DNA from 3 places in the Virgibacillus sp. L01 genome. Region 2 is predicted to be linked to each of the others. Evidence: riboswitches for the same ligand, from Rfam matches in the RefSeq annotation. Region 2 holds a riboswitch; each other region holds the start of a gene.
What was found. A riboswitch is a leader RNA that binds a small molecule or an ion and turns the genes downstream of it on or off. The one in region 2 is predicted to bind S-adenosylmethionine.
Positions count from the first base shown of each region.

Region 1 (3,286 bases), on a different contig from region 2:
TTTTCTTCCTTTATAAAGCCTTGACTTTATCGTATTAACATTTGCGTCTAGCATCTTGGCAATTTCCTTCTCGGTAAAGCCATTTAAATACTTTAATGTCAGGATTGTACGATCCTTATCATCTAGTTCATCCAGCCCCAGCTCCAACTCATCATATTGCCGCTTGTTCTCGGCATTACGGTGTAACTGGTCGAGTAACCGATCCGATTCAATATTGATTGCCTGTTTAGACCTTTTCGATATATAACTCCTGCTTTCATTTAATAATATTTGATAAAACCACGGTTTAAATGGTCGCTTCACATCAAAAGATTCAATATTACGGTAGATTTTAATAAATGTCTCTTGAACAATGTCCGAGGCATCGCTTCTGTTTTTCGTAATCGAGTAGGCTGTTCGAAGTGCATAGTCTACGTGTTTTTCATATAAACGCTTAAAGGCTTGCTGATCACCTTTCTTTATTTTCTTAATAAGTTTGGACTCGTTCTCATTCAATGACTTACACACTCCCTTCAAAACGTTCCTACTATATATACGAGTAAAATCAATTAAAAGTTTTCGCCAAATAAAAAAAGATATTGCATGAGCAATACCTTTCTACTTTCACCTATTATTTTTTAACTAATGCTTGCAATTCTTCTACTTTATCTGTTTTCTCCCAAGGGAAAAGGATATCTGTTCTGCCAAAATGCCCGTATGCTGCAGTATTCCTGAATATTGGACGTTGTAAGTCGAGCATTCGAATAATACCGGCTGGACGCAAATCAAATAACTTGCGAACCGCTGTAACCAAAGCTTCTTCACTCACAACACCAGTTCCAAAAGTATCGATTGCAATGGAAACCGGTTCAGCAACTCCAATTGCATAGGCTATTTGAACTTCACACGTTTTTGCAAGATCCGCTGCTACAATATTCTTGGCTACATAACGAGCTGCGTATGCGCCGGAACGATCTACCTTAGTGGAGTCCTTCCCGCTGAACGCACCTCCGCCATGGCGCGCATAGCCGCCATATGTGTCAACAATTATTTTACGACCTGTCAAGCCTGCATCCCCTTGTGGGCCACCAATAACAAAGCGACCTGTCGGGTTAATGAAATACTTTGTTGATTCATCCAGCAGATTCGCTGGTACAACGGGACGAATCACATGTTCGATCAAGTCTTTCTCTATTTGTTCTGAAGCTATATCCTGATGATGTTGCGTTGAAATAACAATGGTATCCACCTTTACAGGATTATCATGTTCGTCATATTCAACAGTTACCTGTGTTTTACCATCGGGACGCAAGTAATCCAATATGTTCTCTTTACGCGCATATGCTAACCGCTTTGCCAATTTATGTGCCAGCGAAATTGCTAAAGGCATTAATTCCTCTGTTTCATTACAGGCAAAGCCAAACATAAGCCCTTGATCACCCGCTCCAATTGAGGCGATTTCCTCATCACTCATTTTACCTTGACGAGATTCTAAAGCATTGTCCACTCCACCAGCAATATCAGCAGATTGTTCGTCAATCGCTGTAAGTACTGCACATGTATCAGCATCAAAGCCAAATTTTGCCCTTGTATATCCGATATCTTTAATTGTTTGACGTACAATAGCAGGAATATCTACATATGTAGAAGTAGTAATCTCTCCTGACACTAATACTAACCCTGTTGTCACAGTTGTTTCACATGCTACCCTGGCATTTGGATCACTTGATAAAATTTCATCTAAAATTGCATCTGATATCTGATCACAAATTTTATCAGGGTGTCCTTCCGTTACAGATTCAGATGTAAATAACCGACGATTCGAAGCCATTTGGCTAAATCCTCCCCTAAACTTATGGTACGGAACTCTATCTTTTCAGTATATGTCCATTATTAAAATATGTTTTAATTAGAAAACCCGGCTTATACAGTACGAAAAAATTTAAACTTTCCAAACTGCAAACAAAAAACCTTCCCTGCATTCATGAGGAAAGGAATTGTGGCCTTTCGCTCTTATTGTTCAAGGATACATCCTTGCACCAGATTAGCACCTTTTCACTAATGTGACGGTTGCCGGGCTTCACAGGGTCTGTCCCTCCACCAACTCTGAATAAGAGAGTGTCCGTTCGACAATTATCGTATCGAAATAGCCTTGCGATGTCAACTATTTGCTAGTCACATACACGATTGCCACTAAAAATTCATATAAATAATCACATTATTAGTATGGACTATTTTGATTAATGTGTTATACTAATGATTAGATTTAGATAATTAGATAATTGAACGTTATCGCCTTTCCATACAAATCCATCAAAAAGGTAGGTATTACAAATGAAAACGGTGGAACAATCACTATTTTTAAAAGATTTACTTTCGCATAATAATTTACAAAAAAACCTTGCTGTACCTAATTTAGTTGAAAAGATTTTATCACGTAAAGAAGGTATGCTAACCGCAACAGGAGCGGTTTGTGCGACTACTGGTGAATATACTGGCCGTTCTCCCAAAGACAAATTCATTGTACGTGACGATATTTGTGAAGAATTTATCGATTGGGGTTTGGTGAATCAAGCAATAGATGAAGCGTCATTCGAAAGACTTTACGAGAAAGTTATCACCTATTTAAAGAACAAGGAAGAGCTATTTCAATTTAAAGGATATGCTGGTGCTGATGAAAAGTACCGCTTGCCCATCGAGGTTATAAACGAATATGCATGGCATAATTTATTTGCTCGCCAATTATTCATTACGCCGACAGATGAAGAATTAAAGACCCATCAATCCGAATTCACTGTTGTGTCTGCTCCTACATACAAAGCAGATCCAGAGGTGGATGGGACAAATTCTGAAACGTTTATCCTGATATCGTTTAAAAAACGAATCATTTTAATTGGTGGTACCGAGTATGCTGGTGAAATCAAGAAATCCATTTTTTCGATAATGAATTACCTATTGCCACAACGCGACATTTTATCCATGCATTGCTCAGCGAATGTTGGCCAGGAAGGTGATGTTGCATTGTTCTTCGGTCTATCCGGAACTGGTAAAACAACATTATCTGCTGATCCATACCGCCGTTTAATTGGCGATGATGAACATGGATGGAGTCCAAATGGTGTTTTTAACATTGAAGGTGGCTGCTACGCAAAATGTATCAATCTGTCTCAGGATAAAGAACCACAAATTTACAATGCTATTCGATTTGGTTCAGTACTTGAAAATGTAATTCTTGAAGAAGATTCACGGTTACCTGATTATGATGACACATCATTAACTGAAAACACACGAGCAGCCTATCCACTTG
Region 1 covers NZ_JBQQCP010000018.1:16,064-19,349, reverse strand. The annotation lists gene ACTWQM_RS19710 (RNA polymerase sigma factor) at 1-495, opposite strand, end outside; gene metK (methionine adenosyltransferase) at 611-1,810, opposite strand; SAM riboswitch class I at 1,990-2,096, opposite strand; gene pckA (phosphoenolpyruvate carboxykinase (ATP)) at 2,314-3,286, shown strand, end outside.
Region 1: it holds a riboswitch for S-adenosylmethionine, as region 2 does, so the genes downstream of both, metK (methionine adenosyltransferase) here and ACTWQM_RS05195 (homocysteine S-methyltransferase family protein) in region 2, are expected to answer to the same signal.

Region 2 (3,286 bases):
GCAATAACTATGTTATGAGATAAATAATCACTGAGCGTCGGCCACAATTCTGCGAACGTCGGCGCATCTGCCACATCTTCCTCTCGTATCCCATGAATACGCGTATTAAACGAACTAAAATGCATCATTGGATTTATTAAACTATAAAATTCATCAACAATTCCATTTTCATTGGCGACAACAACACCGATCGCACAGGGACTGTTTCTTTTTTCATTCGCCGTCTCAAAGTCAATGGATACGACATTCATGGATTGGCCTCCTCTACAACAACTCTCTAACGCAATTTTAACATATACCACGTTCAAACAACCCTGAAAAAGGATTTAAATTTTGATGGTGTTTATTTTCGCTGATCCTGAGGCGAATTCTACTGATTTCGAGCTCTCATCTAGTCCAATCCAATTCCGATCCTATTATGTTGATTATTAGAGAGGTAGTGGCAGAAATGAGAAGAAAGGTTATCGGAATGTGAATCTCAAAGTAATGAAGCGGATCGTGGTTCCGTTAAATGGGTGAAAAACCGTCCTGTTAGGCTTGAAGCGGATCCTCGTTCCGTTATTTACCCAATATCAGTTAAAAATATGGCTAAAAAGGGTAAATAGCGGAATGAGGATCCGGCAAATCCGTGGGCACAATTGTGTTTAGTGTTATACATTTAAACGACCGGAAGCTTTAGTTAGAGAAGTTGAAAATATATAAGCTTGGACAAATGTGTTTTATCAAAAGGAAAATCGCTCATTCAAAGTACTTTTATCATTGATTGAAACGGAGGGCGGCAACTCCTGCGGGAATAGCAAATGTATTTGCGATTGAACCAAGCGGAATGAGCATGAGCCTTGAGACCCCGCAGTGCGACTAAATGAAAAACCGTCCTTTGCGGACGACGCCGGCATACCTCTTGCCGGGGCAAGGAGGCTCAAGCCATGCCCATGGAAAGCGTCCGCCTGCAGTGGAAATCAACAGGGATAGCAAATTACAAATAGTTTGGATTTACTGTTTTATTATTGAATGATGAAATTAATTCAAATGCTAAAAATATTCTTGACATTCATTTGCAAGAGTTGTATTGTATTCAATAATACAAAATTGAATAATTTTCTTATCCAGAGAGGTGGAGGGACTGGCCCGTTGAAACCTCAGCAACAGATTTTAAATACTGTGCTAATTCCAGAAGCTGAAATGCTTAAAGCTTGAAGATAAGGAGAGTGATACTTAACGGTAACAAACCCTCTTCTATTTTCAGAAGTGGGCTTTTTTATTTTATTTAAGAGGAGGAAAACGATTGAAGCGTAATTTAGAAGAACGTTTAAAAGATGGAACTGTTATTGTTGGAGAAGGGTATTTATTTGAATTAGAACGTAGAGGGTATTTGCAAGCAGGATCATTTGTTCCAGAGGTTGCACTTGATAACCCAGAAGCGCTTAAACAGGCATATAGAGATTATATGTACGCAGGCTCAGACGTTGTATTAGCCTTTACGTATAATGCACACAGGGAAAAAATGCGTATTATTGGCAAAGAAGATCTACTAGAGCCATTAAACCGAAATGCTGTCCGCTTAGCAAAAGAGGTTGCTAAAGAACATCCCAGCGAAGAAGCGTTGGTGGCTGGAAATATCTCAAATACCAATATTTTCGATCCCGAAGACCCTGAATCCAAGACTAAAGTCAGAGGTATTTTTGCCGAAATGATAAAATGGTGCAAGGAAGAGGGCGTCGATTTCATTAATGGGGAAACATTCTATTACCATGAAGAGGCACAAATAGCCCTGGAAGAAATTTTGAAACAGGACCTACCAGCAGTCATCACGTTCGGACTAATGGGAGAAAATGTATTAAGGGATGGCTACACTGTAGAAGAATCATGTAAAATTCTTTCTGAAAATGGCGCACTGGTTGTGGGCATGAATTGTTTCCGGGGTCCTGAAACAATGCAGCCTTACCTTGCTGACATACGTAACAATGTAGATGGCTATGTGGGTGGACTTCCTATCCCATACCGCACTACTGATGAAAACCCGACATTCTTTAATTTACCGGATGGAGGATGCAGCTGCCATCTGCCTTTAGAAACAACTTTTCCGACTGCACTTGACCCGCTTTACCATAACCGATACGAACTGGCAGCCTGGGCAAAAGAGGCAAACGACATCGGGATAAATTATATTGGCCTTTGTTGCGGTGCCTCACCAGCAATGCTGCGTTCAGTAGCTGAAGCTGTAGGAGTTAAAACAGTAAACTCGAAATATTCCCCAGACATGGAAAAGCATTTCTTGTTCGGGACAGATAAAACACTCCAAGAACATAATCAGAACTACCGGTTAAAAGCGTAAAGATTTTAACTAATACAAATTAATTTTTAAAATCAGAAAGAAGGAATTTGCATGTCAGTATCATTAACAAAAGCACCACCATTCAGAGCAGAGCACGTCGGAAGCTTACTACGCCCGGATAATTTACACAAAGCAAGACTAGAATACAAGGAAGGCAAACTTACAGCAGAACAATTACGAGAGGTCGAGACAAAAGAAATCAAGCGTGTTGTTGATAAGCAAATTGAACTTGGCTTAGAAGTTGTTACAGACGGGGAGTTTCGCCGTACATGGTTTCACTTGGACTTTCTAGAGCATCTAAACGGAATTGAAGGATATGTACCTGAGCAAGGATACCAATTCGAGGGATTGGAAACAGAGAAATATGACGTACGGAATACTGGTAAGGTTTCATTTAATCCGGACCACCCATTCCTAAAAGATTTCACTGATTTAAACGAAATTGTTGATGGACGGGCACTCGTAAAGCAAGCTATTCCTAGTCCTAACCAGCTCTTTAACGCTCGCATTCATAATACAGATATCTATCCAAACATCGAAGACTATGCAAGTGATATTATTAAAACCTACCAGGATGCGATCAAAGCATTTTACGATGCCGGTGTACGATACCTGCAATTAGATGATGTATACATCGCTGGACTATCCGCTCCAGATATCCCATTTAATGAGGGGAAATATTCAAGAGAAGATTTAATTGACCTGGCGTTACGAGTAGTTAATGGCGCTTTAGAGAATAAGCCTGAGGACTTAATTGTCACAACACACTTATGCCGAGGAAACTACCAATCTACCTGGGCATTTGAAGGAAGTTATTCCCTAATCGCTCCTACATTATTGGCAAAAGAAAAAGTAGACGGCTTCTTCCTGGAATATGATGACGATCGCTCAGGTGACTTCAAACCACTAGAACATATTCCAAACGGCGGTGCGCAAGTCGTATTAGGTCTT
Region 2 covers NZ_JBQQCP010000002.1:27,201-30,486, reverse strand. The annotation lists gene ACTWQM_RS05200 (3'-5' exonuclease) at 1-251, opposite strand, end outside; SAM riboswitch class I at 1,100-1,206, shown strand; gene ACTWQM_RS05195 (homocysteine S-methyltransferase family protein) at 1,286-2,335, shown strand; gene ACTWQM_RS05190 (5-methyltetrahydropteroyltriglutamate--homocysteine S-methyltransferase) at 2,387-3,286, shown strand, end outside.

Region 3 (3,286 bases), on a different contig from region 2:
TGAATTATTTAGTTTAGTAGTCTGCATGTCAGTAGTGTTTCTCAAATCTGGACACATCGTAGAAATGAGGTTTTCAAAATGAATCAGGACAATAAGATTGGAATTATATATGCAGCAGGCGCCTATTTATTATGGGGATTTCTTCCTGCTTATTGGAAGCTGATAGACCAGGTTCCACCTGATGAAATATTAGCACATCGCATATTATGGTCATTTATTTTCATGATTATTGTGGTTATAGTTGTGCAAAAATGGTACCTCTTCCTGAAAGAATGCATAATTATTTTAAACGATAAAAAGAAATTGACCGGGATTACATTCGCATCAATCGCCATTAGTATCAATTGGCTTACGTTTATATGGGCGGTTAACAATGAACACGTAATTCAGGCAAGCCTCGGTTATTACATAAACCCGCTTGTAAGCATTTTACTAGGAATGATTGTACTAAAAGAAACGTTGACACGAGGGCAGATGTTATCATTTCTGCTGGCTGCAGTTGGTGTTATTAATCTGACAATCAGTTATGGTGTTTTCCCGTGGGTATCGTTATTGCTGGCATTCAGTTTTGCAATTTACGGCTTGCTGAAAAAAACAGTCGATGTCAGTGCAATGTTCGGTTTAACCATCGAGACATTGATTGTCACCCCTATTGCTCTTATCTATTTGTTATCTATTCCTGACAGTTCATTGGCAGCTGATTCAATGTTTTCCAGTTTTGGGTTATTACTGTTTGGCGCTGGTGTTGTTACTGCGATCCCGCTGTTATTGTTTGCAAGCGGAGCTAAACAAATTCCATTATCAATGATAGGATTTCTGCAGTATATTGCACCAACTATCATGCTTCTTCTAGGTGTTTTCGTTTACCAGGAGACTTTTTCACTGGCGCATTTTATATCGTTCGCACTAATCTGGATAGCACTAATTATTTACATGGCTTCTGCACATCGCAGCTCAGTTCGGCTTAAGGAGAAAAATTAAAAATAATTTTCAGAATTCACTTGACGTACAATCATTGCTGCGTTTATAATATTCAATAACTTTAGAAAACTTGGCTTAACGCCAAGCCTTAGTTACATTTATACAGTAAGAAAGGATTTATGCTTTCTTAACTGCCAATAAAGTTACATCTCTTATCGAGAGTGGTGGAGGGAATAGGCCCTGTGAAACCCAGCAACCTTAAAAGCTTTTCAGAATGCTTAGTAAGGTGCTAAATCCTACAGGTCAAGTATGATCTGGAAGATAAGGGGAGGATCGTTACATACTACGCCCTCTTCTTAGGAAGAGGGCTTTTTATTATCTCCTCTCCCTCCAGAATACAGAAAAATTTAAAGGAGGAATTTATCATGTCAAATTTTCATCTTCACAATCAGGAAACACAGTTACTTCACGGTGGTCAGGAGCCGGACCCAGCAACAGGATCACGTGCAGTACCCATCTATCAAACCACTTCCTATGTTTTTCGGGATACTGAACATGCACAAAATCTTTTCGGACTACAAGAACCTGGTAATATTTATTCACGAATTATGAACCCGACTGTTGATGCATTCGAACAGCGAATCGCATTACTGGAAGATGGTGTAGCCGCAGTTGCAACTTCCTCCGGGATGTCAGCCATTACATTGGCCATTTTAAATCTTGCAAGCAGTGGTGATGAAATCATTGCTGACAGCAATCTATACGGTGGCACATATAATTTATTTGCTAACACACTTCCTCGTTACGGGATCGATGTTAAATTTGTCGATGGTACAGATATAGAGAGTATTCGTGCCGCAATTACCGAAAAAACAAAAGCTGTTTTCGGAGAGATTATTACAAATCCAAGTCTCAATGTGCTGGACGTTGAAAAAATTGCAGGAATTGCCCATGATAACGGGGTTCCATTAATCATTGACAATACATTTGCGACTCCTTATAATACGAAGCCACTGACATGGGGAGCAGATATTGTTGTACATTCAGCCACTAAATGGATCGGCGGCCATGGTACAACTATCGGCGGCGTTGTCGTTGATGGCGGCAGGTTCAATTGGGGAAATGGTAAATTCCCAGTCTTCACTGAACCTGACGAGAGTTACAACGGCCTTCGCTATGTCGATATTGGGCCAGCAGCATTCGCTACCAAACTGCGCGTACAGCTACTGCGTGATATAGGTGCTTGCCTAAGTCCACAGAATGCATTCCTGTTTCTTCAAGGTCTGGAAACATTGCACTTACGTGTTGAGCGCCATAACAAAAATGCCGAAGAAGTTGCAGCATATTTACAAAAACATCCTGCAGTTGAATGGGTTAATTTTCCTGGGTTACAGGATCATCCATCACACGAATTAGCCACTAAATATTTACAGAATGGCTATGGATCGATTATAACGTTTGGAATAAAGGGTGGCCGTGACGCAGGCCGGAAATTGATTGACGGTGTTACACTCTGGTCACATGTTGCCAACGTCGGTGATGCGAAGTCGTTAATCATCCACCCAGCATCAACCACACACCAGCAATTAGGTGAAGAAGACCTGGTTAAAAGTGGTGTCACGGAAGAGCTAGTCCGACTTTCTATTGGACTTGAATCAACCAATGATATATTAGTTGATTTAGACCAAGCAATTGCTAATGCTACTGGTGAAGCAAAATCATTCCAGGTAACAGAAGAAGATGCAGTCAAATGGCTCTTATCATCACCTTTTGACCGTAAAGATGGTGGTATCCGCCAAAAAGTTGTTGCGGTTAGCGGATTAGAAGATCAATCTAGTTCCTTTTATAAAAGTACAAAGCAATTACAGCAGTTAGGATTTCAAATTGTGCCGTTAAGTTCATCGGAACAAGCATTATTGAATGAACAAACATATAAACAGCTAGCTGATGTGCCACTTGAAATTGACGCCGTACTGTCCTATAACAATACGCTAGCACCAGAAACAATTGAGCAATTTACTAATAAGGACGGTAAAATAGTTTGGGTGGAAAATCCAAAAAATACAGATGAAACAGCGAAACATGCGAAAGCTGCTGGGCTTTCTGTGATTACAAATAAAAACATCTACCAGGAAGCGGTTCGTATTCGAGGGAATAACTCTGGAAGCGTGCTTGTAGAAGCGTAAGAATAAAAAACAGGGGGATCTGCGGTTATTTTTAAAAAAGAGGAGGGTTTAATAGATGAGACCGATAAATATTGCGTTAATCGGGCTTGGAACTGTTGGATGTGGTGTCTACCAAACACTGCACATTCACCAACAGCGGCTCGAAAAACTAGTCGGGGCCCCCATCAACATTTCAACAA
Region 3 covers NZ_JBQQCP010000001.1:898,808-902,093, forward strand. The annotation lists gene rarD (EamA family transporter RarD) at 79-981, shown strand; SAM riboswitch class I at 1,131-1,249, shown strand; gene ACTWQM_RS04095 (aminotransferase class V-fold PLP-dependent enzyme) at 1,347-3,107, shown strand; gene ACTWQM_RS04100 (homoserine dehydrogenase) at 3,163-3,286, shown strand, end outside.
Region 3: it holds a riboswitch for S-adenosylmethionine, as region 2 does, so the genes downstream of both, ACTWQM_RS04095 (aminotransferase class V-fold PLP-dependent enzyme) here and ACTWQM_RS05195 (homocysteine S-methyltransferase family protein) in region 2, are expected to answer to the same signal.